3 regions of the Pseudomonas abietaniphila genome follow, and region 3 is predicted to be linked to each of the others. Evidence: predicted binding sites of a transcription regulator. Region 3 holds the regulator's gene; each other region holds the start of a gene.

Region 1 (10,616 bases), 1.3 Mb from region 3:
AGTCAGCCACGTTGCGATCGACACCCTGACGGCGCTTTACGAATACCTGGGCGAAGAATTACCGACCTACAGCCCGATCCACCTCGACCCGCAAGCGCTCGATGACAACGACCTGTCGCTGATCATTCCTCACGGCCAGCCTGAATGCATTCAGGTGTTCTACCGGATCAACGAGCCGCAGGCCGATCTGTACGTACTCGATGAACATAACGCGCTCTGGCATCAGCGTTTGCCGTATCACGACGAATCCAGCCTGATGATGCCGTTGCAGCGCTTCCTGCAGTCATTGATGTATCGACGTGGCGCGCTCTTGCCGCTGGATAACCCGCTGGAGCCTTCGTCGCTGGAGACGTTGTACTACCGAATCACCCCGGACGGCGCCGGGCGGGCCCGGCGCATCGAGCAACGACTGGCGCCGGTCATGCCCACCAACAAACCGTTTTACGACGTTCAGGCCATCGTCGAGGAAGCCTCTCCGGGCCAGGTCAGCGTGACGCTGTACTGCGACGGGATGGAGTTTTCCGAGCTGGAATTCGGCGAACAACTGTACAGCGTCGTCGCCCGCCAGATTCTCGATCAGCGCAGCGAGCCTCAACGCTACCGCTGCTACATCACTGATCTGGATCTCTCGGGAATACTGGGGGATACGCGAGGACAGACCATCTTGTTCCTGCGTTACAAGGCCGAGCTTGAGAAGTCGCTGAATGAAGCGATGGATGGGGCTTGAGGAACGCCCAAATCGTGCCGAGTGGACGAAGTCCTGTGGGAGCGAATTCATTCGCGAAAGAGCGTGCAGGCGAAAGATTTTTATCGGCTGTAACGCCGCATCGCGAATGAATTCGCTCCCACAGAAGCCAGGAGCGATCCATTAGTCAAAGCTGCGCACGCCGCTCTGATGCCTGTCGCACAATCTCTCGTCTGCGCTCATCCGTCGCCGCGCGCCATTCGCGGATGTCTTCGACATGCCGGAAACACCCTGTACACACTTTGCCTTCATCCAGCCGGCATACGCTGATGCAAGGCGATGGAACAGCCGGGCTGACGTTACTGAACAGCGGCTTCGGCGGTCTGACGGGGGCGGCACTTGCAGTCATTAGCGATTGCCGTCGCTGTGACCGTCAATAGCGTCGAACTCGATCTCGACATTGGCCTGCTTCAGCGCCAGACGCTGGAGCATTTCGCCCAGCAGCTCTTCGCTTTTGTCGCACACCCAGCGTTTCTCTTCTTCGTCGTAGTCGAAGTGGAAACCACCGTCGACCGCCGCCAGCCACAACTGACGCAGCGGCTCCTGGCGACTGAAGATGAATTGAGTGCCGTTTTCAAATTTCACCGTGAGCACACCGGCCGAACTCTCAAGGTCCAGATCCAGACCGCTCTCGTCGAAAATGTCCTCGAGCTTTTCTTGGGTGGCATCCACCAGGTCGTGAAAGCGGGCTTCGGTCAAACTCATTGCAGGAACCTCGAAAGTGTCTACGGATGGCGCAGCGACGCAAGATACGGTCGCTCTTCGGCAATTGCAAAGCATACCCGCCCAATTGCCATTCGCTGCGCCAAAAAACCGCACGGCGTTTACGTTGTTATCAGCAAATGCGTCAAAGCCCCGCCGGACGGGAACTCCAGCGCATAGGCAATCTGTAGGCTGGTCGGTATACTCGGGCGCAATTAATGCTTATACAAAGGATTTCGCCATGAAGCGCCTGATTTCCTCCCTGGCCGCGCTCCTCGCTGTAGCGTGCCTGGTCTCTGCCTGCGGTCAAAAAGGTCCGCTGTACCTGCCTGATGATGAACAGTCCAACGCACCGGGCGCTCAGAACCAATCGCACTCGCACAAGCACTCGACCTACTAGGGACTGACCATGGACGCCTTCAACTACCGCGACGGTGAGCTGTTCGCGGAGGGAGTTGCATTGTCTGCCATCGCCGAGCGCTTCGGCACGCCGACGTATGTCTACTCCCGCGCGCACATCGAAGCGCAATACCGCGCCTATGCCGACGCTCTGAGTGGCACGCCGCACCTGGTCTGCTTCGCGGTCAAAGCCAACTCCAACCTGGGCGTCCTCAATGTCCTGGCGCGTCTGGGCGCCGGTTTCGACATCGTTTCCCGTGGCGAACTGGAGCGTGTGCTGGCCGCAGGCGGTCAGGCCGACAAGATCGTGTTCTCCGGCGTCGGCAAGACCCGTGACGACATGCGTCGTGCGCTTGAAGTGGGCGTTCATTGCTTCAACGTCGAATCCACCGATGAACTGGAACGCCTGCAGGTCGTGGCCGCCGAAATGGGCGTACGCGCCCCGGTTTCCCTGCGCGTAAACCCGGACGTTGACGCGGGCACTCACCCGTACATTTCCACCGGCCTAAAAGAAAACAAGTTCGGCATCGCCATCGCTGACGCCGAAGACGTGTACATCCGCGCCGCGCAGCTGCCGAACCTTGAAGTCATCGGCGTCGATTGCCATATCGGCTCGCAGCTGACCACGCTGTCGCCTTTCGTCGATGCGCTGGATCGCCTGCTGGACCTGGTCGACCGTCTTGGCGACTGCGGCATTCAGCTGCGTCACCTGGATCTGGGTGGCGGTCTGGGCGTGCGTTATCGCGATGAAGAGCCGCCTTTGGCCGGCGACTACATCAAAGCCGTGCGCGAACGCCTTGAGGGTCGCGACCTGGCATTGATGTTCGAACCAGGCCGTTTCATCGTGGCAAACGCCGGCGTGCTGCTGACCCGTATCGAATACCTCAAGCACACCGAGCACAAAGACTTCGCCATCGTTGACGCGGCCATGAACGACCTTATCCGCCCGGCGCTGTACCAGGCCTGGATGGACGTCACGGCGGTTCAGCCACGTGACGGCGCGGCGCGCGTGTATGACATCGTGGGTCCCATCTGCGAAACCGGCGACTTCTTGGCCAAGGAACGCGAACTGGCGCTGGCCGAAGGCGATCTGCTGGCGGTTCACTCCGCTGGCGCCTACGGCTTCGTAATGAGCTCCAACTACAACACCCGCGGCCGTACGGCCGAGGTGTTGGTCGATGGGGATCAGGCGTTCGAAGTGCGTCGTCGTGAAACCGTGACTGAGCTGTTTGCCGGCGAAAGCCTGCTGCCGGAGTAATCCCATGCTGCTGCGTTTTACCAAGATGCATGGCCTGGGCAACGATTTCATGGTGCTGGACCTCGTGAGCCAGCACGCGCACATCCTGCCCAAGCACGCCAAGCAATGGGGCGATCGACACACCGGTATCGGTTTCGATCAGTTGCTGCTGGTTGAAGCGCCGAGCAATCCGGATGTGGATTTTCGTTACCGGATTTTCAATTCTGACGGTTCTGAAGTCGAACAGTGCGGCAACGGCGCGCGCTGCTTCGCCCGCTTCGTGCTGGACAAGCGCCTGACGGCCAAAAAGCAGATCCGCGTCGAAACCAAGGGCGGCATCATCGAACTGGACGTCCGTAACGACGGCCAGATCAGCGTCAACATGGGCGCGCCGCGTCTGGTGCCTGCTGATATTCCTTTCGATGCGCCGCAACAGGCGATCAGCTACACGCTTGAAGTGGACACTGAAACGGTCGAACTGGCAGCCGTCTCCATGGGCAATCCCCATGCGGTGCTGCGCGTCTACGACATCAACAACGCGCCGGTTCATACGCTGGGCCCGAAAATCGAGAATCACCCACGCTTTCCGGCCCGTGTGAACGTCGGTTTCCTCCACGTCGTCGACCGTCAGCGCGCACAATTGCGGGTGTGGGAACGCGGAGCGGGCGAAACCCAGGCGTGTGGGACCGGCGCCTGTGCAGCGGCCGTGGCCGCCATCAGCCAAGGCTGGATGGAGTCGCCGCTGTTGATCGATCTGCCCGGTGGACGCCTGTCCATCGAGTGGGCCGGCCCGGGACATCCTGTGCTGATGACCGGCCCGGCCGTCAGGGTCTACGAAGGCCAAGTACGTCTATGAGTGAGAGTATCCAATGACCGACCAGCCTCAGACTTCAACCGACACGCCCAGCGAATCGCCTGCCGATAACGCAGTGCCCGCCCTTGAAGCCGAGGCAGTCGCCGCCTGGCTACAGCAACACCCGGACTTCTTCGCCGAGCATGACGACCTGCTCACCGCGATGCGCATTCCTCATCAGCGAGGCGACACCGTCTCGCTGGTTGAGCGCCAGCTGAAGATACTGCGCGAACGCAATATCGAAATGCGCCATCGGCTTTCCCAACTGATGGACGTCGCACGCGACAACGACCGTCTCTTCGAAAAAACCCGTCGCCTGATCCTCGCGCTGATGGATGCCGTCAGCCTTGAAGACATCGTCATTGCGGTGGAAGACAGCCTGCGTCAGGAGTTTCAGGTGCCGTTTGTGAGCCTGATCCTGTTCAGCGACAACCCGATGACCGTGGGTCGCTGGGTCACCAGTGCCGAGGCGCAGAAAGCCATCGGTGGATTGATTTCCGGCGGCAAGACAGTGTGCGGCGCCCTGCGTGAGCACGAGCTGGAGTTCCTGTTCGGTGCTGACCAGAGTAAAGAAGTCGGCTCTACCGCCATCGTCGCGCTCAATCATCAAGGCCTGCACGGCGTCCTTGCCATCGGCAGCCGCGACCCGCAGCACTACAAAAGTTCGGTGGGCACGCTGTTTCTCACCTACATCGCCGATGTATTGAGCCGCCTGCTGCCGCGCTTCACCAACGCCCTGCGTTCGGTGCGCTAGTCATGGAACGGCAACTGGACGCTTACTGCTCACACCTGCGCAGTGAGCGTCAGGTGTCGCCCCACACGCTGGATGCGTATCGCCGAGATTTGAGCAGAGTGCTGGGATTCTGCGAGAAGCAGAACATCGGCAGCTGGAACGCCCTGGACATCCAGTCCATGCGTGGCCTCGTCGCCCGCTTGCACCAGCAAGGTCAGTCATCGCGCAGCATCGCCCGGCTGCTCTCGGCAGTGCGAGGCTTTTATCATTACCTGAACCGCGAAGGTATCTGCGATCACGACCCGGCCAACGGTCTGGCGCCGCCCAAAGGCGAACGCCGTCTGCCCAAGACGCTGGATGCCGACCGCACGCTGCAATTACTGGAAGGCGGCGTGGAAGACGAATTCCTCGCCCGCCGCGATCACGCGATTCTCGAACTGTTTTACTCGTCCGGCCTGCGCTTGTCGGAGCTGACAGGCCTGAATTGCGAGCAGCTGGACCTGGCGGACGGCCTTGTTCAGGTGCTGGGTAAAGGCAGCAAGACCCGCGTCCTTCCTGTCGGCCGAAAAGCCCGTGAGGCACTGGAGGAATGGCTGAAACAGCGCGCGCTGGCCAACCCTCAGGACGACGCGGTGTTCATCAGCCAGCAAGGTAGGCGTCTGGGCCCGAGGTCGATCCAGCTACGGGTCAAAGCTGCGGGTGAGCGCGAGCTGGGACAGAACCTGCACCCGCACATGCTCCGGCACTCCTTCGCCAGCCACTTGCTCGAATCCTCCCAGGACCTGCGCGCCGTGCAGGAATTGCTGGGGCACGCCGACATCACTACAACTCAGATCTACACCCACCTGGATTTCCAACACCTGGCAACGGTGTATGACAGCGCCCACCCACGGGCCAAACGCAAGGATTCTTCAGAATCATGAGCATCAAGCTGATCACCTTCGATCTGGACGATACGTTGTGGGACACCGCACCGGCCATCGTCAGCGCAGAAGCCATGTTGCGCGAATGGCTGGCAGAACACGCACCGAAACTGGGCCCCGTGCCAGTGGAACATTTGTGGGAGATTCGCTCGCGGCTGGTCGAAGCCGACCCGAGCTTCAAGCACCGCATCAGCGCGTTGCGCCGTCGCGTGCTGTTTCTGGCACTTGAGGATGCGGGTTATGGTCATCCTGAGGCACAGGATCTGGCGGACCGCAGCTTTGAGGTCTTCCTGCAAGGACGGCACCAGCTGGACATCTTTCCGGAGGTCGTACCGACGCTGGAACTGCTCACCAAGCAGTACACCCTGGGCGTGGTCACCAACGGCAATGCCGACGTGCGCCGCCTGGGGCTGGCCGACTATTTTTCGTTTGCGCTGTGTGCAGAAGACCTGGGCATCGGCAAGCCCGACCCGGCGCCTTTCCTGGAAGCGCTCAAGCGCGGCAACGCCGATGCACGTCACGCCGTGCACGTGGGCGATCATCCCGGCGATGACATCGCAGGGGCTCAGCAGGCCGGCTTGCGGGCGATCTGGTACAACCCGACGGGCAAGCCGTGGGAGGCGGATAGACTGCCGGATGCGGAGATCAGGCGTTTGACGGAGTTGCCGGGGGTGTTGGCGGGGTGGGGTTGAGGGTTGCTTGGCATCAGAGTAAGAATTCCAGGCCAAGCACCAAAAAAGCAAAAGCCAAACCCCAAAAACCAAACCCAAAAAAAAGCCCGCAGCGACAGCGGGCTTTTCCAGCAGGTATCAGACACCCTTAAATAGGGCGGCTACCGTACTTGTTGTCAGGCTTCTTGGGCGGATCGGCGACCACATTGGCCTCCACTTCCTGCACTTTGCCGCCACGTGCGAGGAACTCTTCCATCGCGCGAGCCAGAGCGTCACGCTCTTTGTTCTTGGCCTCTACGCTCGGCAGCTCATCGATCGAGACCGCAGCCTTGGCCTTGCCTTTGGTGGGGGTGACCAATGCTTCAGGGCTGTCCTCGACGTCCGAAACCTCGTCATCGGGAGCAGCCGCAAGCTCCTCACCGTCGTCCTCACCTTCCAGATCGTCTTCCAGACCTTCGTTATCGATGTCGTCGTCGCTCATGTTCTACCTCATGACTTGCGAAAGCAGATTAGTTATAGCCCAGCTGCGCCTAATTTCTAAGACAGCCGGAAAAAATTCAACTACCGCCGACAATCAGCGGTCGTGCCCCTCACCCTGCAGGGTGGCGAGGACTTTACGTGCACCGCCTGCATCACGGTGCTCGCCTAAATAAACACCTTGCCAGATTCCCATCGCCAACCTCCCGTCAGTGACCGGAAGAACAAGCTGGCAGCCTAGCAAACTGGCTTTGAAGTGCGCAGGCAGGTCGTCGGGACCCTCGTCGTCATGTTCATAACCGTCACGCCCTTGCGGCACCAATCGGTTGAAAAAACGCTCGAAGTCACGACGCACAGCCGGGTCGGCATTCTCGTTGATGGTCAACGAGGCCGAGGTATGCTGCAGCCACAAATGCAACAGACCGACTCGGCAATCACGCAGTTCGGGAAGCCCTGCGACGATCTCGTCGGTCACCAGATGAAATCCGCGAGGTCTTGCACGCAGCGTGATTCTGGTCTGTTGCCACATACAGTTCTCCGCCCTTCGGCGCGCATTCTAACGCGGTAAAAAAAAAAACAAAGCGCGCAATGAGTGACGTTTTCTGTAAGCCGAAAACCCAAGCGGGTATCCCGTTGCAATAACGCCCGGAGATGCCCTGAGACAGGGCCTGCATGCCGTTCGAACGTCAATCGCTGGCGGTCTTGCCTATCGACAAACGCCAGACAAAAAAATGCCCGGTAACCCGGGCATTTTTTTAAGCCGTGATTACAAGTTGTAGCCACGCTCGTTGTGTTGCGCAAGGTCCAGGCCCACCGCTTCTTCTTCCTCGGTGACACGCAGGCCCATGACCGCGTCCAGCACCTTGAGGATGATGAAGGTCACGATCGCGGTGTAGATGATCGTGAAGCCTACGCCTTTGCACTGAATCCAGACTTGAGCTGCGATGTCGGTCACAGTGCCGAAGCCGCCCAGCGACGGTGCCGCGAAGACACCGGTCAGGATCGCGCCGAGGATACCGCCGATACCGTGAACGCCGAAGGCATCCAGGGAGTCGTCGTAGCCCAGTTTGCGTTTCAGGCTGGTGGCGCAGAAGAAGCAGACCACGCCCGCTGCCAGACCGATGATCAGGCCGCCCATTGGGCCGACAGTACCGGCCGCTGGGGTGATGGCAACCAGACCGGCAACCACGCCCGAAGCGATACCCAGCGCGCTTGGCTTACCGTGAGTCAGCCACTCGGCGAACATCCAGCCCAGCGCAGCAGCAGCGGTTGCAATCTGAGTGACCAGCATCGCCATACCGGCAGTGCCGTTCGCCGCAGCAGCGGAACCGGCGTTGAAGCCGAACCAGCCTACCCACAGCATCGCTGCGCCGACCAGGGTGTAACCCAGGTTGTGCGGAGCCATCGGGGTGGTCGGGAAACCTTTACGCTTGCCCAGTACCAGGCACGCTACCAGGCCAGCCACACCGGCGTTGATGTGAACGACGGTGCCGCCTGCGAAGTCGAGAACGCCCCAGTCCCACAGCAGACCACCGACACCACTCCAGACCATGTGCGCGATCGGCGCGTAGACCAGGGTGAACCAGATGGCCATGAAGATCAGCATCGCGGAGAACTTCATGCGTTCTGCGAAGGCACCGACGATCAGGGCTGGAGTAATGATGGCAAACGTCATCTGGAAGGTGACGAACACAGCTTCCGGGAACAGCGCTGTGGCACCTGTAATGCTGGAAGGCGTGATGCCTGCCAGGAACGCCTTCGACAGGCCGCCGACGAAGGAGTTGAAGTTAACGACGTTGGCTTCCATACCCGTGGTGTCGAACGCCATGCTGTAGCCGTAGATGCACCACAGAATGCTGATCAGACCGGTGATGGCGAAGCACTGCATCATGACGGAAAGAACGTTTTTTGAGCGGACCATGCCGCCGTAGAACAGCGCAAGACCGGGAACGGTCATGAACAGCACCAGGGCTGTCGAAGTCAGCATCCAGGCGGTATCGCCTGAGTTCAGTACGGGGGCTGCCACTTCGTCTGCCGCCATGGCCAAGCCAGGGGTTACGAGGGACAACAGGGCTCCTAGCCCTGCGAATTGACGCAGAGTCATATTGTTTTCTCCTGGGGCGTTGGGTTTGGCGGCTTAGATTGCGTCGGTATCGGTTTCGCCGGTACGGATGCGAATAGCCTGTTCCAGATTGACCACGAAGATCTTTCCGTCACCGATCTTGCCGGTGTTGGCCGCTTTGGTTATCGCTTCGATAACGCGGTCCAGATCCTTGTCGTCGATCGCAACATCGATCTTCACCTTGGGAAGGAAGTCGACTACGTATTCCGCACCGCGATACAGCTCGGTGTGGCCTTTCTGACGTCCGAAGCCTTTGACTTCAGTTACCGTGATGCCCTGCACGCCGATTTCGGACAACGACTCGCGTACGTCGTCCAGCTTGAACGGCTTGATGATGGCAGTGACTAGCTTCATGAAACTTTCTCCCGAATTGGTGGACTTGCCCCAGGAAAACAAACCCGACTCAAGTCTAAGCGCAGTGTCTGGCTTTGTAACGCGTCGATGGCCCGAAACAGACCAGACCAACGCCAGAAAACCGCTTCTGACGAAACACTTCCCCGCTCCGCCTGCCGCACTGCATTCGTCACAGCGACTGCATCAGTGCATGGGTCATATGCCACTAAGCAGAAAGCTTGCCATCTCGTTCAATCCCAAGAATTACAGCACCTTGATGCCTGTTCCGAGTACCCAGATCGCCATCATCCAACCCGGCCGCACAACAACAGTGCGCGAGTGCACGCCGTCATGCGCGAAAACCGTGCAACCCTGCGCCCGTGAAAAGACTATAGACGCTGCGTGCTACACTGCCGCCCATCTGATTCCGGAAGTTGATCATGCTTGCGCCCAAAGCTTTTCTAGACGCCCTGAGTGGCCATGCCTCGCGGTTGTTCAACGGCGAGACCCCGCTGCCACGCAACGAATTCGAAACCCAGTTCAAAGCGCTGCTGCAAAGCGGCTTCAGCAAACTGGATCTGGTCAGTCGGGAAGAGTTCGACAGCCAGATGCTCGTCCTGGCCCGCACCCGTGCCCGTCTTGAGGCACTGGAAGCGAAAATGGCCGAGATGGAAGCGCGACTGGCGGCGCAGCCAAAAGAGTGAGACGACGACATGCCTGGCGCAGGCCGGGCATGTGGAATGTGCTCAAGCGCAGTGCGAGAGACGCTGGACTTGCGCCTTTATGGCCGACCCACTTTCGATTTCCGTTTTGCGCAGGTCGTAGGTCAGTTGCAGGTTTAGCCAGAACTCGGACTGAAATGCTGCCTAGACACACCCGGTAGAACTTGCGAAACCCTCTCCACCTCTTCGCTGACTATCCTTGAGCACGCCGCAGGACGCGGTGCCTCATCAAGGAAAGATCATGTCCCTCGCCATTGTCCTCAGCCGCGCACAAGTCGGCGTCGAAGCCCCTGCCGTCACCGTGGAAACCCATCTGGCCAACGGCTTGCCCTCATTGACGCTGGTGGGATTACCCGAAGGCGCTGTGAAAGAAAGCAAGGACCGGGTGCGCAGTGCGATTCTGAACTGTCGGCTGGAGTTTCCTGCGCGGCGTATCACTTTGAATCTCGCGCCTGCTGACTTGCCCAAGGACGGTGGCCGTTTCGATTTGGCCATCGCGCTGGGTTTGCTGGCTGCCAGCGCGCAAGTCCCGACGCTGGCGCTCGATGGCGTGGAGTGCCTGGGCGAACTTGCGCTGTCCGGTGCGATACGGCCTGTGCAGGGCGTGCTGCCCGCAGCGCTGGCCGCGCGCGCCGCTGGGCACACGTTGATCGTACCGGCGGTGAACGCCGAGGAAGCGTGTCTGGCCTCCGGGCTGAA
Region 2 (10,616 bases), 840 kb from region 3:
TTTTCCAGCTGGCGTACGTTGCCCGGCCACGGAAGGTGCTTGAGGTATTCCTCGGTCTCGGCTTTCAGCAGCTTTGGTTCGACCGCGAGCTCTTGCGCGGCGCGGCTGAGGAAATGCCTGGCGAGCGTCGGGATATCTTCACGACGATCGGACATGCGCGGAATGTGGATGCGAATCACGTTCAGGCGGTGGAACAAGTCCTCACGGAATTTGCCGGCCTGAACCAGGGTTTCCAGATTCTGGTGAGTGGCGGCAATGATCCGTACATCGACCTTGACCGGCGTGTGACCACCGACCCGATAGAACTCGCCGTCTGCCAGTACACGCAGCAGGCGTGTCTGTGTGTCGGCCGGCATGTCGCCGATTTCGTCGAGAAACAAGGTGCCGCCGTCGGCCTGCTCGAAACGTCCGCGACGCAGGTTCGCTGCACCGGTGAACGCGCCTTTTTCATGGCCGAACAGTTCCGACTCCATCAAATCCTTCGGGATCGCCGCCATGTTCAGGGCGATAAAAGGCGAGGCCGAGCGCGGGCTGTGGCGGTGCAGGGCGTGAGCGACCAGTTCCTTACCGGTACCGGACTCACCGTTGATCAACACCGTGATATTGGAGTGACTCAAGCGACCGATGGCGCGAAACACTTCCTGCATTGCCGGCGCTTCGCCGATGATTTCAGGGGTGCGGGTCAGGGTAGGCGCGACGTCCATGCCCTGTTGTTCCTGAGCGTGCTGATTGGCACGCTTGACCAGCGAAACCGCTTCGTCGACGTCGAACGGCTTGGGCAGGTACTCGAAGGCGCCGCCTTGATACGAGGCCACGGCACTGTCCAGGTCCGAGTGCGCAGTCATGATGATGACCGGCAGGCGTGGATGCTGTTCGCGAATGCGCGCCAACAGGTCCAGGCCACTGGCGCCCGGCATGCGAATGTCGGAAATGATCACGTCCGGTTGCTGACGGGCCAGGCGGCTCATGACGCCATCGGCACTGTCGAAGCTCTGTGTGGTCATGCCTTCTTGCTGCAAGGCCTTTTCCAGTACCCAGCGGATGGAACGGTCGTCATCGACGATCCAGACAGTTTCACTACGGCTCATGTCGAAGCTGCTCCTTGTTCCAGCGGCAAGAAGATCGAGAAAGTTGTGTGGCCAGGATGGCTGTCACACTCGATCAGCCCCTGGTGCTGACTGATGATGTTCTGGGTGATGGCAAGGCCCAGCCCGGTACCGTCCGGACGGCCACTGACCATTGGGTAGAAAATGGTTTCTTGAAGTTCCGGCGGGATGCCCGGACCGTTGTCGATGATCTCGATTTTGCTGACCAGCCGATGCCGCACGTGACCTATCGTGAACTGGCGCATGGCGCGAGTTCGCAGGCTGATCCGGCCAAGACGCAGCTCGTTCTGCCCGCTGATGGCCTGCATGGCATTGCGCACAATGTTGAGCACGGCCTGAACCATTTGATCCCGATCGATCAACACGTCCGGGATGCTCGGATCGTAATCGCGCACCAGTGTGATGCAGCCCTGACTCTCGGCTTCAACCAGGCTGCAGACGCGTTCCAGCACTTCATGAACGTTGGTCATGGCCAACGAGGGCAGCTTGTTCGAGCCCAGCATCCTGTCCACCAGGTTACGCAGGCGATCGGCTTCCTCGATGATGACGTTGGTGTAGTCCTTGAGGCTCTCTTCCGGCAGTTCGCGCGCCAGCAGCTGTGCGGCGCCGCGAATCCCGCCAAGCGGATTCTTTATTTCATGGGCAAGGCCACGCACCAGCATTTTGGTGGTTTCCTGCTTCGACAGCTGAGCCTCTTCCTTGGTGATGCGCAGCAGGCGATCCCGTGGATGGACTTCCAGCAGCAACATGGTTTCGCCTTGCGACAGAATCGGCGTCACCGCGTAATCGACCGTCAGTGTCTGTCCGGTCAGCGCGGTCAGCATGGCTTCACGCTTGGTGAACGGATGCGCCTGCTCCACCGCTTGACGAAGCGAACTGAGGGCTTCGGCGGACTCGGTGAACAGCTCACTGATGAATTGCCCGTGGCTGCGCTGACCACTGATCGCCAGCAGCATTTCAGCTGCAGGATTCATGTACTCCAGGCGCAAGTCCGAGTTGAGCAGAATCGTGGCAGTGGTCAGGTTGTCGAGTAACAGTCGGTGCAACGTATCGCTGATAGTCATGAATCTCGTTGACCTCTTTTGGCACATTACACGTGGGAGGGCCCAAACGTGCAGGCTCTGGTTGGTCTTCGCCAGCGTTGGAAAGCCTGTTGTTACGGGCTTGCCGATGCTTATTTGATAGAAAATGCAAAAACCAAACCAAGGCTCCGAAAAGAAGCGCCGATCGAGTCATTTCGGGCGTTTTTTGGACAGTCAGCCCGAAGAGTGAGCAGTGGCAGACGATTCGTGAACCAAAATGGGCTTTTAAACGGCGCGCTCGTTCAGGTTGTGCACCATTGTGGAGCTTGGCCGCTCAGGACCGTGTTATCAGAAAAAAGGCAGGAAGCTGCTCTTCTCTTCCGGCGGCTTGTCCTTGATCGGGCATTCGGGGCGCGCGCCGTAATCTTCGGTCTTGCAGGGTTGAGCGAGGCGCTTTTGCGCGAGGGATATCCGCAGCATGTGGAACGGCTGATTGGGCGTCCGTTCCGCCACCCTGCCGAACTCGTCAACGATCTCGACCGACAGTTGATGCGTACCGCGATCAATGTTGGTCAGTGGAAACACCGGGCTGCGAGTGGCTTCGCCGTACACCTTGCTGTCCAGCAACAGGCGATAGGTGTGTCCGGGTTGCAGCTCGGGGTCGTTGGTGACGGTCACGATAAGGTTGCCTTGTATATCGCGAATCGTGCTGTCCGGCTCCGGCGCCAGAATGCGCAGCAACTGATACCGAAACAAAGGGCCGGGCTTGGTCTTCGCGCTGGATGCCTGACTGGGTTTCTTCGGTGCGGCCTTGATCTGGTTGCTCGGGGCGATGTCGACCTTTTTGGCATTGCGTCGCGGTTGATCGGTGAATACCCGATTACCTTCCGCGTCGATGTAGGTGTACACCTCGGCAACCGCCGAGTGACCGATGAGCATCAACAGGCAAACAAGCGCGCATTGCAGCCAGGTGGTTTTAAGGTTTACCGACATGGACTCGCTGCACTGTGAGGGTGATGGTCTGGCTTTGCTGGATCAACTGGGCGCCCTGCAGGACCTGTACGGCAAGGCTGTGCTCGCCACGATCGAGCTCCATCACTTGCAGGCGCGGGATATTGGTGGGCTGGCCGTAAGGTCTGCCATCGATTACCAATTGCAGCAGATGCCCCGACTGCAGGCGTGGCTGGATTGCCACGCCGACCGTAAAGCTGCCGTTGTTGGCGCGCAACGCTTCGCCATCCGGCAGGTCGGTCAGTTCCAGCACGGTGTAGGCCGCTGTGTTTTGCTGTGCCTGGCTCTGGTTTTGTGGCGCACTCGTGGTGGCGGGCGCCGGTGCAACGGTCGGTACGCTATTGAGCGGTGGCAACTCGACCGTCTCGGCCCGGGTTCCGTTGGGCGGCTGGTTGCTGTAGGCCGTGTTGCCGTTGGCGTCGGTGTACTTGTAGATCTGCGCGGCAGCGGGCAGTGCAAGCACCAGCAGCAGAAGGGCGAGACATTGACGCATGAACACTCCAGGGCAGCGATCAGGACAACCAGCAATGGTGTCGCGCTAAATGCATCGCGCGGCACGGGGCAGCATAGAGGAATACTGATCGACGGTGTCATTTGAGAAGCGGACCTGCGCGTCCGCTCACTGCAGCGCCGTTGTCCGGCAGAGATCGCCCGTCGCTCGTTGCAGGGCGGTCACTATCACGGGATCACCTGTCTGTTGCTGGATCTGCGACTGCACCCAGCCTGAACATCGGGTATCGCTGCGATAAGGCTGAAACGCCGAGTAACTCTGCACCAGCACTGGCAGCAGCGTATCCAGCCGACCCCGAATGCCGTCGGTCAAGCTGACATCGGGTTTCTCCGGGGAGTGGCCGGTTTCGCGCCATTGTTCGATGCGCGCGTATTGCACCATCTTGTTGGCCTCCATCTGCGCCGTCATGAATTCGCGTACGTCGTCGCCAGTCAGCTTGAATTCGCCGGCCCGTGATTCGGCGTTCTGGATCACCTGACGCTCACGCTCACTGTCCTGCACCGGCTTGCCGCTGTGCCATTTGCTGCGCGCCACGTCATTGGCAATTTCCAGCCTCAGCTCCATGGCCGCAATCAGTGGCTGAAGTTGCACGGGAGGCTGCTGAGCGGGGGCGGCGTGAAGGCCGCTTGAGACCAGGCCGCAGGTTAAGGCAACGAGTTGGAGTTGTTTAAGCATTGTTATGCACTCACGGATGACCGAACGATCACTATTTATCACGTTGGCTGGACGAGAGCGGCATTCCCGGGGTACCCGCATAGAAGACAACGAGCTCCACCGCAGTATTCCCCGTTAAGCCTCGGTGCTGCCGGTTGACCATTTCAGGCAGCACATCGCCCGGCTTGAGCAGAATCGACTGACCCCCTTCCCGGGTTTCCACCGTGAGGTGGCCGGACACGACGTAGGCCGCATTGGGCATTGGGTGTTCGTGCCATTTGAGGGCGGTGTTGGCGGGGATTTTGATATTCACAACCGTCAGCTCAGGCTTGCTGGCAGGGTAGGCGTCATAAGACACGCCATCCCAGGAGCTTGAGCTTTTCAGCAGAACGGTTGATTGCACGCCCGAGGCGCCAGAAGTACTGGACGTCTGAGCGGTGACGCATCCGCCGAGGGTGATCATCGCCAGGAGCAGGCAGGCAGAACCAGGTTTGAACATGAACAAAATCCTTGTGCTGTAGACGAGCAGAGACACAAGGTTGCCGGAAGCGGTTTTTCCATCTGCGGTACATATTTATAGCCAACGCATTGCACAATAAAAAAGGCCTCCCGAAGGAGGCCTTTCATTCACGCAGCCAGCGGCTGGCGCGACTGGATCAGCAGCTGTAGTACAGCTCGTATTCCAGTGGGTGTACGAAGGTACGTACCTTGATTTCTTCTTCCGATTTCAGCGCGATGTAAGCGTCGATGAAGTCGTCGCTGAACACGCCGCCTTTGGTCAGGAACGCACGGCCCTTGTCCAGTTCTTCCAGCGCTTCTTTCAGGCTGCCGCAAACTTGTGGGATCTCTGCAGCCTCTTCAGGTGGCAGGTCGTACAGGTTTTTGTCAGCTGCATCGCCAGGGTGGATCTTGTTCTGGATACCGTCCAGGCCAGCCATCAACAGGGCTGCGAAGGCCAGGTATGGGTTAGCCGATGGGTCCGGGAAACGTGCTTCGATACGACGGCCGCGTGGGCTGGAGACGTAAGGAATACGGATCGAAGCGGAACGGTTGCGAGCCGAGTAGGCCAGCATGACCGGAGCTTCGAAACCTGGGACCAGACGCTTGTAGGAGTTGGTCGACGGGTTGGTGAAGCCGTTCAGCGCCTTACCGTGCTTGATGATACCGCCGATGAAGTACAGGGCGGTGTCGGACAGGCCGGCATAGCCTTCGCCCGCGAAGGTGTTCTTGCCATCTTTGGCGATGGACATGTGGACGTGCATACCCGAACCGTTGTCGCCGTACAGAGGCTTAGGCATGAAGGTAGCGGTGCGGCCGTAAGCGTCGGCAACGTTGTGTACAACGTACTTCAGGGTCTGAACTTCGTCAGCCTTCTTGACCAGCGTGTTGAATTTCACGCCGATTTCGTTCTGGCCAGCAGTTGCCACTTCGTGGTGGTGAACTTCGACGACCTGGCCCATCTCTTCCAGGGCGTTGCACATTGCGGTGCGGATTTCGTGGTCGTGGTCGAACGGTGGAACCGGGAAGTAGCCGCCTTTGATACCAGGACGGTGGCCCTTGTTGCCGCCTTCGATGTCAGCGTCGGACATCCAGGAGCCTTGTTCGGAGAAGATCTTGAACATGGAACCGGAGATGTCGGATTTGAACTTCACTTCGTCGAAGATGAAGAATTCTGGCTCTGGACCGGCGAATACGGTGTCACCGATACCGGTGGACTTCAGGTATTCCTCGGCGCGGTGAGCGATAGCGCGTGGGTCGCGGTCGTAACCTTGCATGGTCGAAGGTTCGATGATGTCGCACACCAGGATCAGGGTCGGCTCTTCGGTGAACGGGTCCAGAACGGCGGTTTCGTCGTCCGGCAGCAGGATCATGTCGGAGGCTTCGATGCCTTTCCAGCCAGAGATGGAGGAACCGTCGAACATTTTGCCGACTTCGAAGAAATCGTCTTCCAGCGCATCGCGAGCTGGCATGGTCACGTGGTGCTGAGTGCCTTTGGTGTCCGTGAAGCGCAGATCAATCCACTTAACGTCATGATCTTTGATGAGTTGAACCGACTTCGACATGTTGTCCTCCGGGGTGGATTAGGGCTGAGTAGTGGTGGGCCCTTTAATTTGGGTGATGCCGGGCGCGATAGTCGGCCAAGGCAACCTGCCTCACAAGGGAGCAATTTGCATGCCAGTGCCCTGTGTTGGGTTTTCCGCGGAAAACAACCGGTTTTAGGGCGTAAAACGTCGCAATTGTGAAAAGCGGCGCACCTTAACGGTGCGTCAGGATTGTATACAGTCACTTTTTGGTGCGCTGATGATCGGCTATACGATAACTGGTTAAACCTTGAGCAATTTCCGCTATAATCCGCGCCCCCCTTTTTCGACCGGCACCTCGCGCGCTGTTTTCATGAAACTAATCGTCAAAGTTTTCCCGGAAATCACTATCAAAAGCCGGCCTGTACGCAAGCGCTTCATCAAGCAGCTGGCCAAAAACATCCGTACCGTGCTCCGTGATCTGGATCCGGCGCTGGTGGTGGATGGCGTGTGGGACAACCTTGAGGTCGAAACGAAGGTCGAGGATGCGAAGGTCCTGCACGAGATGACCGAGCGTCTGAGCTGCATGCCCGGCATCGCCCATTTCCTGCAGGTCGATCAGTACCCGCTAGGCGACATGGATGACATCTATGAGAAGTGCAAGCTGCACTTCGGTGATGCCCTGCCTGGCAAGATTTTCTCGGTGCGCTGCAAGCGTGCCGGTCATCACGACTTCAGCTCGATGGACGTCGAGAAGTACGTGGGCAGCAAACTGCGTCGCGAATGCGGTGCGGCCGGAATCTCCCTGAAAGCGCCTGAAGTTGAGGTGCGCATCGAGATTCGCGACAAACGGTTATTCGTGATTCACAGCCAGCACAACAGCATCGGCGGTTATCCGCTGGGCTCGCTGGAGCAGACGCTGGTGTTGATGTCGGGTGGTTTCGATTCCACCGTCGCGGCGTATCAGGTGATGCGCCGTGGCCTGATGAGCCATTTCTGCTTCTTTAATCTGGGCGGCAGGGCCCATGAACTGGGCGTGATGGAAGTCGCGCACTTCATCTGGAAGAAGTACGGCAGCTCGCAACGGGTCCTGTTCATCAGCGTACCGTTCGAGGAAGTTCTGGGAGAAATTCTCGGAAAAGTCGATAACAGTCATATGGGCGTAGTATTGAAGCGTATGATGTTGCGCGCTGCGACCAATATCGCCGACAGGCTGGAAATCGACGCGCTGGTGACCGGCGAAGCGATTTCGCAGGTGTCCAGTCAGACACTGCCTAACCTGTCGGTCATCGATTGCGTGACGGAGAAGCTGGTTCTGCGCCCGCTGATCGCCAGTCACAAGCAGGACATCATCGACCTGGCCGACGAGATCGGCACCGGCGATTTTGCCCGGCACATGCCTGAATACTGCGGTGTGATCTCGGTCAATCCAAAGACCGCGGCCAAACGGAACCGCGTTGAGCATGAAGAAAAAGAATTCGACATGGCGGTACTCGAGCGTGCGCTCGAAAACGCCCGTATGGTGCCCATCGATCGCGTGATCGAGGAATTGGGCCAGGACGTTCAGGTCGAAGAAGTCAGTCAGGCTCTGGCCGGACAGGTGGTCATCGACATCCGTCACCCGGATGAAGCCGAAGACCGTCCGCTGGAACTGTCGGGCGTTGAAGTACAAACGCTGCCGTTCTTTGCACTGAACAGCCGTTTCAAGGAACTGGATCACACGCGCCAGTACCTGCTGTATTGCGACAAAGGCGTCATGAGTCGCCTGCATGCTCATCATTTGCTCAGTGAGGGGCATGCCAATGTGCGCGTTTATCGACCGAGCTAAGTGCCCGGGGCTGTTTGCCTGTGGCTTGCGTCACCGGCCCCCCGACACCAGTCGTCAGCCGTAACGGCTTTAGCCGGCTCTACTGTTCATAGCTGCCTACACTAAGCAGCTGACCGAATCCTCTGATCGAGATACACAAGTGATCGAAAATCTACGCAACATCGCCATCATTGCTCACGTTGACCACGGTAAAACCACCCTCGTCGACAAGCTTTTGCGCCAGTCCGGCACCCTTGAGCGCAACGAGCTCAACGACGAACGCGTGATGGACTCCAACGACCAGGAAAAAGAGCGCGGTATTACCATTCTCGCGAAGAACACCGCGATCAACTGGAATGGCTACCACATCAACATCGTTGACACCCCGGGCCACGCCGACTTCGGTGGTGAAGTAGAGCGCGTGATGTCGATGGTTGACTCCGTTCTGCTGCTGGTCGACGCTCAAGATGGCCCTATGCCGCAAACCCGTTTCGTGACCAAGAAGGCGTTCGAAGCCGGCCTGCGTCCAATCGTGGTCATCAACAAGGTTGACCGTCCGGGCGCGCGTCCTGATTGGGTTCTGGACCAGATCTTCGATCTGTTCGACAACCTGGGCGCTACCGAAGAGCAACTGGACTTCCAGGTCGTCTACGCCTCGGCCATCAACGGCATCGCAGGTCTGGACCACAACGAGATGGCCGAAGACATGACCCCGCTGTACCAAGCGGTCGTCGATCACGTCCCTGCGCCGAAAGTTGACCGTGACGGTCCTTTCCAGATGCAGATTTCGGCACTGGACTACAACAGCTTCCTGGGCGTCATCGGTGTTGGCCGTATCGCTCGCGGTCGCGTCAAGCCGAACACCCCGGTTGTGGCGATCAGCGCTGACGGCAAGCGTCGCAACGGTCGTATCCTCAAGCTGATGGGTCACCACGGTCTGCACCGCATCGACGTCGAAGAAGCAGCTGCCGGCGACATCGTCTGCATCAGCGGCTTCGAAGAGCTGTTCATCTCCGACACCCTGTGCGACCCGACTGTCGTTGAAGCGATGAAGCCGCTGACCGTTGACGAGCCAACCGTTTCCATGACCTTCCAGGTCAACGACTCGCCATTCTGCGGTAAAGAAGGCAAGTTCGTGACGTCCCGTAACATCAAGGACCGTCTGGACAAAGAGCTGCTGTACAACGTTGCACTGCGCGTTGAGGAAGGCGACTCCGCTGACAAGTTCAAAGTATCCGGCCGTGGTGAGCTGCACCTCTCGGTACTGATCGAAACCATGCGTCGCGAAGGCTTCGAGCTGGCCCTGGGCCGTCCTGAAGTGATCATTCGTGAAGTTGACGGGGTCAAGCAAGAACCGTACGAAAACGTGACCATCGACATCCCTGAAGAATCGCAGGGCAAGGTCATGGAAGAGATGGGTCTGCGTAAGGGCGACCTGAGCAACATGGTGCCGGATGGGAAAGGCCGTGTGCGTCTGGAATACAACATCCCTGCTCGTGGTCTGATCGGTTTCCGTAACCAGTTCCTGACCCTGACCAACGGTGCTGGCATCCTGACCTCGATCTTCGATCGCTACGACACCGTGAAGTCGGGCCACATGTCCGGTCGTCAGAACGGCGTTCTGGTTTCGGTTGAAACCGGTAAGGCACTGACCTACTCCCTGGAAACCCTGCAGGCGCGTGGCAAGCTGTTCGTTGAACACGGTCAGGAAATCTACAACGGTCAGATCGTTGGCCAGAACAGCCGTGACAACGACCTGGGCGTCAACCCTACCAAGGGCAAGAAGCTCGACAACATGCGTGCTTCGGGTAAAGACGAGACCATCGCTCTGGTTCCACCTGTTCGCTTCACCCTGGAACAGGCTCTGGAATACATCCAGGAAGACGAGCTGTGCGAAGTCACGCCTAAGTCGATCCGTCTTCGCAAGAAGATCCTCGACGAAAGCGAGCGTACCCGCGCTGCCAAGAAAGCCAAGGCGTAACTAGCCCCGGCTGAACGAAAACGCCCCCGGTCGCGAGACCGGGGGCGTTTTTGTTTGTGCGGGATATGTGAAAGCGCGGAGGTTTCTGTGGGAACGAGCTTGCTCGCGAAGGCGTAGGAAAATCCAATGCCTGTTGGACGTCTGATGAATCCTTTCGCGAGCAAGCTCGCTCCCACAGTTTTACTTCAAACCAATGTGATCAGAACTTCAGTGGCACCCGGCCGGAGTTTGAGTTCAACGTCCCGCTGCTCTCGCGCACGACTTCTTTGGGCTTGTAAGCGCAATAGCCGGGGCGCGGACCGATCTTGGGATGGTTGCGGCATGTATCCGGGCGTTTATCGTAGATCGTGCACAAACGGCTCTTGCGATCCAGGTAAAGGCAGTCGTTGTTGCTCATGCGCTGCAGCGTGAAGATCCCCGACTTCTGGTTGAAGCGCTCGACAATGCCTTCTTTCTGCAGGCGTTTGGCGATGTTCTTCGGGTTGTCGCCCTGTTCGAACTCG
Region 3 (10,616 bases):
CAGCTTCTCCAGAACAGCTTCCAGGATCGTCGGATCGGTGTCCTTGACCTTGACGCGGCCACCGGTGGCAGCAGCGGCAACCAGGTAGGTACCGGTTTCGATACGGTCAGGCATGACGCGGTAGGTCGCCGAACCCAGACGCTTGACCCCGTCGATGGTGATGGTGTCGGTACCGGCGCCGGACACTTTTGCGCCCATGGCGTTGAGGAAGTTCGCCAGGTCGACGACTTCAGGCTCACGCGCCGCGTTCTGCAGGACGCTGCGACCGTTGGCCAGAGCGGCAGCCATCATGATGTTCTCGGTACCGGTCACACTGACGGTATCGAAGAAGAAGTGCGCACCGCGCAAGCCGCCTTCAGGCGCCTTGGCCTTGATGTAGCCGCCTTCGACGTCGATGATCGCGCCCATGGCTTCAAGGCCACGAATGTGCAGGTCGACAGGACGCGAACCGATGGCGCAACCGCCAGGCAGCGCCACTTCGGCCTCGCCAAAACGGGCAACCATAGGGCCCAGCACCAGAATCGACGCACGCATGGTTTTCACCAGTTCGTACGGCGCGACCAGGGTCTTGATGGTGCGCGGATCGATTTCGACACTGAGTTTCTCGTCGATGATCGGTTCGATACCCATACGACCGAACAGCTCGATCATGGTGGTGATGTCATGCAGGTGCGGCAGATTGGCGACAGTCACGGGACCGTCGGCCAGCAACGTGGCTGCGAGAATCGGCAGGGCAGAGTTTTTCGCCCCGGAAATGCGGATTTCGCCATCAAGACGAATGCCGCCAGTAATAATCAGTTTGTCCATTAGAATCTCGACGCCAATTTGGCTCAGGTGCGCTCGGCCCATGCAGCGCGGCTGAAAAATTTCATGGTGACCGCATGGATGCTGCCATCGGCGATCCATGGGTTCAAATGCGTGTAGATCTGCTGCTGGCGCTTGACCGGACTTAGTGTAGCCAGTTCGTCGCTGATCACGTTCAGCTGGAAGTTGCAGCCTTCGCCTTCAACTTCGACCTGGATTTCTGGCAGCTTACCTTCAAGGAAGCTTTTAACTTCTACGGCCTGCATGCTTAACCTCAATCGGCGCCCTACGCGCGCGGGTCGGCCATCATACAAAAAAGCCCTCTCGTTGCGAACCCTACTTTATAGGAGCCGGACGAGGGGCTTGATCGAAAGACGGCAATCAATGTTGTTCGAACAGTTCGGTCAGACCGGATACCTGTGCAATTTCTCGCATGTCTTCGGGCAGCGCGCGGACACTGACCGACTTGCCGGCTGCCTGGGCATCGCGCATGAACGCCAGCAACAGGGCCAGGCCCACGCTGCTGGATTTCTCGACTGCCGAGCAATCCAGCACCAGAGCAGAGGCATCGCTGGCCTTGATCAGGTCGGCGCCCTGCTCACGCAGTGCAGGTCCGGTACGATAATCCAGCACGCCAAACAGCTTCAGTTCGCCGCCGCCAACTGCGGTGATACACGCGTCAGTCATTTAACGACCTTGTCGGGCGAGTTTTCGGTGGCGTCCTTGGCCTTGGCGACTTCACCGGCCCAACCATCAATGGTCTTGTCCAGATCGTTGCCATTGCGCTGCATCGCGTCAGCGAACTGATCGCGGAACAGCTTGCCAATGTTGATGCCGTTGATGATCACGTTGCGGACCTTCCACTCGTTGTTGATCTTCACGAGGGTGTAGGAAACAGGATACACGGCGCCGTTATTACCCTTGACCGACATGTCGACAGAGGTGCGATCGGCAGCTTCTTCCTTGGCCGGAGAAACGGTGATGCCCTGGTTGTTGTACTCCAGCAGCGCATTGCCATAGAACTGAATCAGGCTGCGCTTGAAGTTCTCCTGGAAGCGCTGCATCTGAGCAGGCGTAGCGTTACGCGAGTACTTGACGGTCATGATGCTCTTGGAGATACCGTCAGCATCGATGACGGGACCGACAATGCCATTGAGCGCGTCATAGAACGCCTGTGGATTGGTCTTGTAGCTTTCCTTGTTGGCGGAAAGGTCCGCCAGCAGCTGCTTGGTGGTGCTGTCTACCAGGTCATGAGCGGACGACGTTGTCGCTGCCGCGTTCGCGAACAGTGGCAGAGCAGCCAGTAGCACCAAAAGGCCACGGCGCAGAATCGAGATCATGAAAAAACTCCTCATTTGGCGTCTTTACCCACGGAATTAAGCAGGAATTTACCGATCAGGTCCTCGAGTACCAACGACGACTGGGTGTCATGGATCGTGCCGCCATCCTTCAACAGCTGATCATCACCACCGACGCTGATGCCGACGTATTTTTCGCCCAGCAAGCCTGCGGTAAGAATAGAAGCCGTGGAGTCGGATGGCAGATTATTCACCCGTTTGTCCACTTCCATGGTCACACGGCCCATGAAGGTATCGTGGTCCAGATCGATTGCAGTGACCTTGCCGATGGTCACACCGGCCATGGTCACTTTCGCTCTGACAGTCAAACCGGCGATATTGTCGAAATTTGCATAAAGTTTATAGCTGTCGTTGGTCGCGCTGGCGCTCAGACCGCTGACCCGCAGGGCGAGCAAGAGCAAAGCCAGGATCCCGGCCAGCAGGAACAGGCCGACACCGGTTTCGAGGGAGCGGTTTTGCATCAGAAGTCTCCAAACATCAAGGCGGTCAAAATAAAGTCCAGGCCCAATACGGCCAAAGAGGCATAAACCACGGTCTTGGTCGTGGCGCGACTGATCCCTTCTGAAGTGGGCTCGCAGTCATAGCCTTGAAACACGGCAATCCAGGTGACCACAAAAGCGAAAACGACGCTTTTGATGACACCATTGATGACATCGTTTGGAAAGGACACGCTGTTTTGCATGTTGGCCCAGAAGGAACCTTCATAGACACCAAGCCAGTCGACCGCCACCCACGATCCACCCCAGATACCCACCACGCTGAAGATAATCGCCAGCACAGGCAGCGAGATGAACCCGGCCCACAGACGAGGGGCAACGATATATTTCAGCGGATCGACACCAATCATTTCCAGACTGGACAACTGCTCAGTGGACTTCATGTTGCCGATTTCAGCGGTCAAGGCAGAACCGGCACGCCCCGCGAACAGCAAGGCTGTAACCACCGGCCCCAACTCGCGCAACAGCGTCAGGGCAACCATCTGCCCGACCGCCTGTTCAGAACCGTACTTGGCGAGGATGCTGAATCCTTGAAGCGCCAGAACCATCCCGATGAACACACCGGAAACGACGATGATAGCCAGCGACATGACGCCCACTGAATAAAGCTGACGCACCAACAACTGGAACCCGCCACCGATTCCGCCTCGCCCCAGCAAGGCATGAACCAGAAAAATCCCCGAACGCCCCAGTACCGCAACAATATCGATCGCGGAGCGCCCCATCAGGCGAACACGATCCATCAATGACTTTCTGCGCATCAGCGCTTCCCCAAAAGATCTTCGCGATAATCCGGTGCCGGATAGTGAAAAGGCACGGGGCCGTCTGGATCCCCCGTCATGAATTGACGAATGCGCGGGTTATCCGACTGCATCAATTCCTGCGGCGTCCCCTGCCCCAGCACCTGACCGTCCCCCACCACATATAGGTAGTCGGCAATGCTGGCCGTTTCTGCCAGATCATGGGAAACGACGACACTGGTGATACCCAGTGCATCGTTAAGCAAACGGATCAGCCGAACCAGCACACCCATCGCGATAGGGTCTTGCCCCACGAAAGGTTCGTCGTACATGAGAATCTGCGGATCCAGGGCGATCGCTCGCGCCAGCGCCACACGGCGCTTCATGCCTCCGGACAGTTCGTCCGGCATCAATTCGACGGCGCCGCGCAAACCCACCGCCTGCAACTTGAGCAGGACGATGTCGCGAATCATGTCTTCAGGCAGTTTGGTATGGACACGCAGCGGGAACGCCACGTTTTCGAAAACGTCGAGGTCGGTAAACAGCGCACCGCTCTGAAACAGGACACCCATCTGCTTGCGAGCATCGAAAAGATCGCTGCGCGACAACTCGGGCAGGTTCTGGCCATTGACCCAAACCTCGCCGCTACTGGGGCGCAACTGTGCCCCCATCAGGCGCAGCAGCGTGGTTTTACCACTGCCTGACGGCCCCATGATGCCGGTGACTTTGCCCCGGGGGATGCGGATGTCGACATTATTGAAGATGCTGCGCGTACCGCGTTTGAAGGACAAACCCTTCAATTCGACCGCGTAGGCGTTATCGGCACTCATCTAAACTCCTTGCGATGCAGCCTGTCTCTCTCAGATGCCGCGTCCTTGAAGAACGACACACTGTCTGGAGGGGCCGAACAAGCGGCGAACTATAACACCGCTCTCCGACGCCGCCAAAGCTCACGCACGGCAAGTCGTGATAACTCCGTTATATTTTGCAAAGAAAGGAAAATTCCTGCACGGCCTGTGGCCTGTTTTGGGCAACGCCTGAAGGACGGCCCCGTCACCAAACCCGGCGCTATAAACAAACAGCTGCGATGAAGCGTGAGGGTTTTCAACATTGCCGTTATAATCCCCGCCTTTTCACCAGACCGACCTTATTTTTGACATGACCAACGCCCACGATCTCATCCAGTCTGCACAGTGCACCATCCGCCTCGAAATAGAAGCCGTGGAAGGCCTTCTCGCGCACATCGATGCAGATTTCGTTCGTGCCTGCGAGATGATTCTGGAAAGCCAGGGCCGCGTGGTCGTGGTCGGCATGGGCAAGTCAGGACACATTGGCAAAAAGATCGCCGCGACGCTGGCCAGTACGGGCACCCCTGCGTTCTTCGTTCATCCAGCCGAAGCCAGCCATGGCGACATGGGCATGATCACCAGCGCCGACATCATCCTGGCGTTGTCCAACTCGGGCACCACCTCCGAGATCGTGACCCTGCTGCCACTGATCAAACGCCTGGGCATCAAATTGATCAGCCTGACCGGCAATCCTGACTCCACGCTGGCGAAAGCCGCAGACGTCAGCCTCAACGCGCGCGTGGAAAAAGAAGCCTGTCCACTGAACCTTGCGCCGACGTCGTCGACGACCGCAGCCCTGGTCATGGGTGATGCACTGGCCGTTGCGCTGCTCGATGCGCGCGGCTTCACCGCAGAAGACTTTGCGTTTTCCCATCCGGGTGGCGCACTGGGCCGTCGCCTCCTGCTGAAGGTCGAGCATGTGATGCACACCGCAGCCGAACTGCCGCAGGTCGTCCGGGGAACGCCGCTACGTGACTCGTTGATGGAAATGACCCGCAAGGGCCTGGGCATGACCGCCATTACCGAACCCGACGGTCGCCTTGCCGGGATCTTCACCGACGGTGACTTGCGCCGTACGCTGGACCGCGATATCGATCTGCGCCAGGCGGTGATCGATGAAGTGATGACCGTGCACGGTAAAACCGTCCGCCCGGAGATGCTCGCCGCCGAGGCGCTGAAAATCATGGAAGACAACAAGATCGGCGCACTGATCGTGGTCGACGAGAACGATCGCCCCATCGGCGCGTTCAACCTTCAAGACCTTCTGCGCGCGGGAGTCATGTAAATGAGCGTCGATATGAACGAACTGATGCAGCGCGGTAAAAACATCAAACTGGCGGTCTTCGATGTCGACGGTGTACTGACCGATGGCCGGCTGTATTTTCTTGAAGACGGCAGCGAGTTCAAGACATTCAACACGCTGGATGGTCAAGGCATCAAAATGCTGATCAACTCCGGTGTTGTCACTGCAATCATCAGCGGTCGTAAAACACCCGTCGTTGAGCGCCGCGCCAAGAACCTGGGCATCGCGCATCTTTACCAGGGACGTGAAGACAAACTGGTGGTACTCGACGGGCTCCTGCAGCAACTCCATCTAAGCTATGAGCAGGTCGCCTACCTCGGTGACGATTTGCCTGATCTGCCGGTCATCCGCCGCGTAGGTTTGGGGATGGCCGTCGCCAACGCCGCCTCTTTCGTCCGTCAACATGCACATGGCACCACACAGGCCAAAGGCGGCGAAGGTGCCGCGCGAGAATTCTGCGAGCTGATCCTGAGCGCTCAGGGCAACCTCGAAGCGGCACACGCCGCCTACTTATAGAAGTGCATTTATGCTGAGCAAAAGATTTCGTACGTTTCTGATCTTCGGTGTGCTGGCACTGCTGCTTGCAGCGGCTGGCTACTGGAACATCAGCCCTGAAAGTTTCATGGACCAGCCCAAGCAGGCCGTGGACGAAAGCGCCATCGACTACTATGCGATGAACGCACACAGCATTCAGTACCTGCCCGATGGTTCGATGCAATACGATATGACCGCTGACAAGGTCGAGCACCTGAAGGCCACCGACGTGACCCTCATGACAACGCCGGTCCTGCAGATGTTTCGTGGCTCGGAGTTCCCGTGGCATGTCCAGAGCGTGCGCGCCGAAGTGTCTCCGGGCGGGGATCACGTCGAGCTGATCGACAAGGTTCGCATCAACCGCACCGACGAAAAGAACCGAACCACCATCATCACCAGCACACGCATGACTGTCTTCCCCCAGAAGCAATATGCGGAAACCGCGCAACCCGTTAGAATCGACGGCTTTAACGGCGTGAGCACGGGTACGGGTATGAAAGCCTATCTAAAAGAAAGCAGGATACACCTGCTATCGAACGCAAGAGGACAGTATGAGGCTCCTTAAAACCCTCCCTATTTTGCTCGGTCTGGGCGCAGCACTGGGAAGCGTGAGCGCCTGGGCTCTGCCGAACGATCAGGATCAGCCTATCCGCATTCAGGCCGACGATGCCCAGCTGGACGACAAGCAAGGCATCGCCACCTATACCGGTAACGTGATCATCACCCAGGGTTCGATGAAGGTCACCGGCAACACCGTGACCATGACCCGTACGCCTGCGGGCGACATCGACGTCGTGACCTCGGTGGGCAACCTGGCCTATTTCGAGCAGTTGCAGACGGCCGGTGACACCAAACCCGTTCAGGGCTGGGGCGTCACTATCCAGTACCATGCGCCGCAAAACCGCATTGTGCTGATCGACAAGGCCAAGGTGATCGACAAGGACAGCAACGTGACTCAGGGCGAGAAAATCGTCTACGACACCGTCCGCAAACTGGCGAGTGCCGGCCGAGCCACAGGCAGCAAAGTCACCGAAGCGCGCCCTCGCGTCGACATGGTGATTCAGCCGAAAAAGAAAACCGACCAGCAGAAGGCCCAGTAATGGCGACGCTGAAAGCCCAACACCTGGCCAAGGCTTACAAAAGCCGCCAGGTCGTGCGAGACGTCAGCCTGTCCATCGACAGCGGCCAGATCGTCGGCCTCCTGGGGCCCAACGGTGCAGGCAAGACCACATGCTTCTACATGATCGTGGGCCTCGTTCAGGCCGATCAGGGGCGTGTGCTGATCGACGATCAGGACGTCAGCCATCAACCGATGCACGGCCGCGCTCGTGCCGGTATCGGCTATCTGCCGCAAGAAGCCTCGATCTTCCGCAAGCTGTCGGTGTCAGACAACATCATGGCCATCCTTGAAACGCGCAAGGAGCTTGATCGCGCCGGGCGTCGCAAGGAGCTGGAGAGCCTGCTGCAGGAATTCCATATCACGCACATCCGCGACAACCTTGGCATGAGCCTGTCGGGTGGTGAGCGTCGTCGTGTGGAGATCGCTCGCGCACTGGCCACCTCGCCGAAATTCATCCTGCTGGATGAACCCTTTGCCGGTGTCGACCCGATCTCCGTGGGTGACATCAAGCAGATCATTTACCATCTCAAGGCAAAGGGTATCGGCGTTCTGATCACCGACCACAACGTCCGCGAGACCCTCGACATCTGCGAAACGGCCTACATCGTCAACGACGGGCAACTGATCGCAGAGGGTGATGCTGAAACCATCCTGGCCAACCAGTTGGTCAAAGAAGTGTATCTCGGCCACGAGTTCCGCCTGTAATCGGGCGATGACAAGAGGTTGGCCGGCGAACGCAGCATGCGCCTCATCGCCAACCTCGTTTTAATTGTCATCACACCCTAGGCAAACACTCCGGTTTCAGGCATATAATTTGCTTAAGTTGGCGCCCAGGCGCCCCAGTAGTGGATGGCGCGCATGTGCGCCGGCGAATAAGGTGTTAAGTCCCTGCCATGAAACCTTCGCTAGTCTTGAGAATGGGCCAGCAGCTGACGATGACACCGCAGCTGCAACAGGCCATCCGCTTACTCCAACTGTCGACGCTGGATCTCCAACAGGAAATCCAGGAGGCACTGGAGTCCAACCCCATGCTCGAGCGCCAGGAAGAAGGCGACGACTTCGATAACGTCGACCCCATGGCCGACAACATCGAGCAAAAGCCCAACCCGGACGTTCAGGAACCGACGTATCAGGAAGCCGCGCCCACCGTCGACAATCTGGAAGACGGCGAATGGAGCGAGCGCATTCCCAACGAACTGCCTGTGGACACCGCGTGGGAAGACGTCTACCAGACCAGCGCCAGCAGCCTGCCCAGCAACGATGACGACGAATGGGACTTCACCACGCGCACATCCGCCGGTGAGAGCCTGCAAAGCCATCTGCTCTGGCAGTTGAACCTGGCGCCGATGTCCGACACCGATCGCCTGATCGCCGTCACGCTCATCGACTGCATCAACAATCAAGGCTACCTCGACGAGTCCCTCGAAGAGCTGCTGGACGCTTTCGATCCAGAGCTCGATATCGAACTGGACGAAATCGAGGCCGTTCTGCACCGCATTCAGCAATTCGAACCTGCCGGCATCGGTGCGCGAAACCTCAGCGAATGCCTGCTGTTGCAGCTGCGTCAGTTGCCGGCCAAGACCAAATGGCTCGCGGAAGCTCAGCGCCTGGTCAGCGATTACATCGACCTGTTGGGCAGCCGTGACTACGCGCAACTGATGCGCCGCATGAAGCTCAAGGAAGATGATCTGCGTCAGGTCATCGAACTGGTGCAAAGCCTGAACCCGCGTCCAGGCTCCCAGATCGAATCCACGGAAGCGGAATACGTCGTTCCCGATGTGATCGTGCGCAAGGACAACGAACGCTGGCTGGTCGAGCTCAATCAGGAAGCCGTTCCGCGTCTGCGCGTCAATCCGCAGTACGCAGGCTTCGTGCGTCGCGCCGACACGAGCGCCGACAACACCTTCATGCGCAACCAGTTGCAGGAAGCGCGCTGGTTCATCAAAAGCCTGCAGAGCCGTAATGAAACCCTGATGAAGGTCGCGACCCAGATCGTCGAGCATCAGCGTGGCTTCCTCGAGTACGGTGACGAGGCGATGAAACCGCTGGTCTTGCATGACATCGCCGAAGCAGTCGGCATGCACGAATCAACGATCTCGCGCGTGACCACGCAAAAGTTCATGCACACACCGCGCGGCATCTACGAACTGAAATACTTCTTCTCCAGTCACGTCAGCACCTCTGAAGGCGGCGAATGCTCGTCTACCGCCATCCGCGCGATCATCAAAAAACTGGTTGCCGCGGAAAATCAGAAAAAGCCGTTGAGTGACAGCAAGATCGCTGGTTTACTGGAGGCACAAGGCATTCAAGTGGCCCGTCGCACAGTCGCCAAATACCGCGAGTCTCTAGGGATAGCGCCTTCCAGCGAACGCAAGCGATTGATGTAAGGGTCACAGGCCACAGCGTTCCAGTGGCAGGCACCCAAGCCTGCCTCTTAATGCACTGGCAACGAAGGAGAAGCTGTATGCAAGTCAACATCAGTGGACACCAACTGGAAGTGACCAAGCCCCTGCGCGAGTACATCGAGCTGAAGCTGAAAAAGCTCGAAGGGCACTTTGACAAGATTACCAACGTGCAGGTGACGATGGCCGTCGAGAAACTCAAACAGAAGATCGAGGCCACCCTGCATATCCACGGTGGAGAGGTGGTTGCCAATGCGGAGCATGACGACATGTATGCGGCAATCGACCTGCTCACTGACAAGCTAGACAGACAATTGCTCAAGCATAAGGAAAAGCAGCAAAGCATCCTCAAAGGTGCGGCCGCTCGCTGACACTCCCCATCCATGATCCGACTTGAAAACATCCTGACCCCTGGCCGTTCACTCGTGAACGTGCCAGGCGGCAGCAAAAAAGCCGTTCTCGAAGAGATTGCCAAAATGATCGGGCAGCAGGTGCCCGAATTCGACTGGCAAACCGTCTACGAAAGCCTCATTGCCCGCGAGAAGCTGGGTTCTACCGGCTTCGGTAACGGAATCGCAATCCCCCACTGCCGACTCAAAGGCTGCACGTCGCCGGTCAGCGCAGTGCTTCACCTGGAAAAGCCCGTCGATTTCGATGCCATCGACGGCGCTCCGGTGGACCTGCTGTTCGTGTTGCTGGTCCCTGAAGCCGCCACCGATGCGCACCTCGAATTGCTCCGCCAGATCGCCAGCATGCTCGACCGCGCCGACGTGCGCGCAAGCCTGCGCAGCGCGAAAAGCAGCGACGAGCTGTACAACGTCGTGCTTCACGTACAGAACGGCCACTGACCATGCGCATGATCATCGTCAGCGGTCGCTCCGGCTCCGGCAAGAGCACGGCCCTCGATGTTCTGGAAGACAGCGGTTTCTACTGCGTCGACAATTTGCCCGCGGGCCTGCTGCCCGAACTGGCCGAGCGCGCACTGATCAACACAGAGCTGGCCGAACCGC

The links. Region 3 encodes sigma-54, which starts transcription at its own class of promoters, with help from an activator protein. Its sites were predicted from a motif close to ANTGGCATNNANNTTGCTNT; they were not measured.
Region 1: the regulator sigma-54 is predicted to act here: its motif matches at 9,423-9,442, upstream of glnK (P-II family nitrogen regulator).
Region 2: the regulator sigma-54 is predicted to act here: its motif matches at 6,465-6,484, upstream of glnA (glutamate--ammonia ligase).

The regions. Positions count from the first base shown of each region.
Region 1 covers NZ_CP155619.1:3,285,430-3,296,045, reverse strand. Annotated here, with positions in the region: gene ABDX87_RS14685 (class I adenylate cyclase) at 1-727, shown strand, start outside; gene ABDX87_RS14680 (DUF1289 domain-containing protein) at 873-1,094, opposite strand; gene cyaY (iron donor protein CyaY) at 1,094-1,450, opposite strand; gene lptM (LPS translocon maturation chaperone LptM) at 1,689-1,847, shown strand; gene lysA (diaminopimelate decarboxylase) at 1,857-3,104, shown strand; gene dapF (diaminopimelate epimerase) at 3,109-3,939, shown strand; gene ABDX87_RS14655 (DUF484 family protein) at 3,953-4,690, shown strand; gene xerC (tyrosine recombinase XerC) at 4,693-5,592, shown strand; gene ABDX87_RS14645 (HAD family hydrolase) at 5,589-6,284, shown strand; gene sutA (transcriptional regulator SutA) at 6,412-6,744, opposite strand; gene ABDX87_RS14635 (secondary thiamine-phosphate synthase enzyme YjbQ) at 6,838-7,269, opposite strand; gene ABDX87_RS14630 (ammonium transporter) at 7,507-8,844, opposite strand; gene glnK (P-II family nitrogen regulator) at 8,878-9,216, opposite strand; gene ABDX87_RS14620 (accessory factor UbiK family protein) at 9,636-9,899, shown strand; partial or broken gene ABDX87_RS14615 (addiction module antidote protein, HigA family) at 9,942-10,046, opposite strand; gene ABDX87_RS14610 (YifB family Mg chelatase-like AAA ATPase) at 10,159-10,616, shown strand, end outside.
Region 2 covers NZ_CP155619.1:2,846,883-2,857,498, reverse strand. Annotated here, with positions in the region: gene ntrC (nitrogen regulation protein NR(I)) at 1-1,088, opposite strand, end outside; gene glnL (nitrogen regulation protein NR(II)) at 1,085-2,170, opposite strand; gene ABDX87_RS12720 (DUF4124 domain-containing protein) at 2,477-3,094, opposite strand; gene ABDX87_RS12715 (DUF4124 domain-containing protein) at 3,105-3,632, opposite strand; gene ABDX87_RS12710 (chorismate mutase) at 3,759-4,325, opposite strand; gene ABDX87_RS12705 (cupin domain-containing protein) at 4,357-4,803, opposite strand; gene glnA (glutamate--ammonia ligase) at 4,961-6,367, opposite strand; gene thiI (tRNA uracil 4-sulfurtransferase ThiI) at 6,699-8,153, shown strand; gene typA (translational GTPase TypA) at 8,293-10,113, shown strand; gene ABDX87_RS12685 (YkgJ family cysteine cluster protein) at 10,313-10,616, opposite strand, start outside.
Region 3 covers NZ_CP155619.1:2,009,537-2,020,152, forward strand. Annotated here, with positions in the region: gene murA (UDP-N-acetylglucosamine 1-carboxyvinyltransferase) at 1-807, opposite strand, end outside; gene ABDX87_RS08855 (BolA family protein) at 831-1,070, opposite strand; gene ABDX87_RS08860 (STAS domain-containing protein) at 1,186-1,491, opposite strand; gene ABDX87_RS08865 (MlaC/ttg2D family ABC transporter substrate-binding protein) at 1,488-2,144, opposite strand; gene mlaD (outer membrane lipid asymmetry maintenance protein MlaD) at 2,156-2,623, opposite strand; gene mlaE (lipid asymmetry maintenance ABC transporter permease subunit MlaE) at 2,623-3,420, opposite strand; gene ABDX87_RS08880 (ATP-binding cassette domain-containing protein) at 3,420-4,229, opposite strand; gene ABDX87_RS08885 (KpsF/GutQ family sugar-phosphate isomerase) at 4,558-5,532, shown strand; gene ABDX87_RS08890 (KdsC family phosphatase) at 5,533-6,066, shown strand; gene lptC (LPS export ABC transporter periplasmic protein LptC) at 6,077-6,649, shown strand; gene lptA (lipopolysaccharide transport periplasmic protein LptA) at 6,636-7,184, shown strand; gene lptB (LPS export ABC transporter ATP-binding protein) at 7,184-7,909, shown strand; gene ABDX87_RS08910 (RNA polymerase factor sigma-54) at 8,098-9,591, shown strand; gene hpf (ribosome hibernation-promoting factor, HPF/YfiA family) at 9,669-9,977, shown strand; gene ptsN (PTS IIA-like nitrogen regulatory protein PtsN) at 9,990-10,454, shown strand; gene rapZ (RNase adapter RapZ) at 10,457-10,616, shown strand, end outside.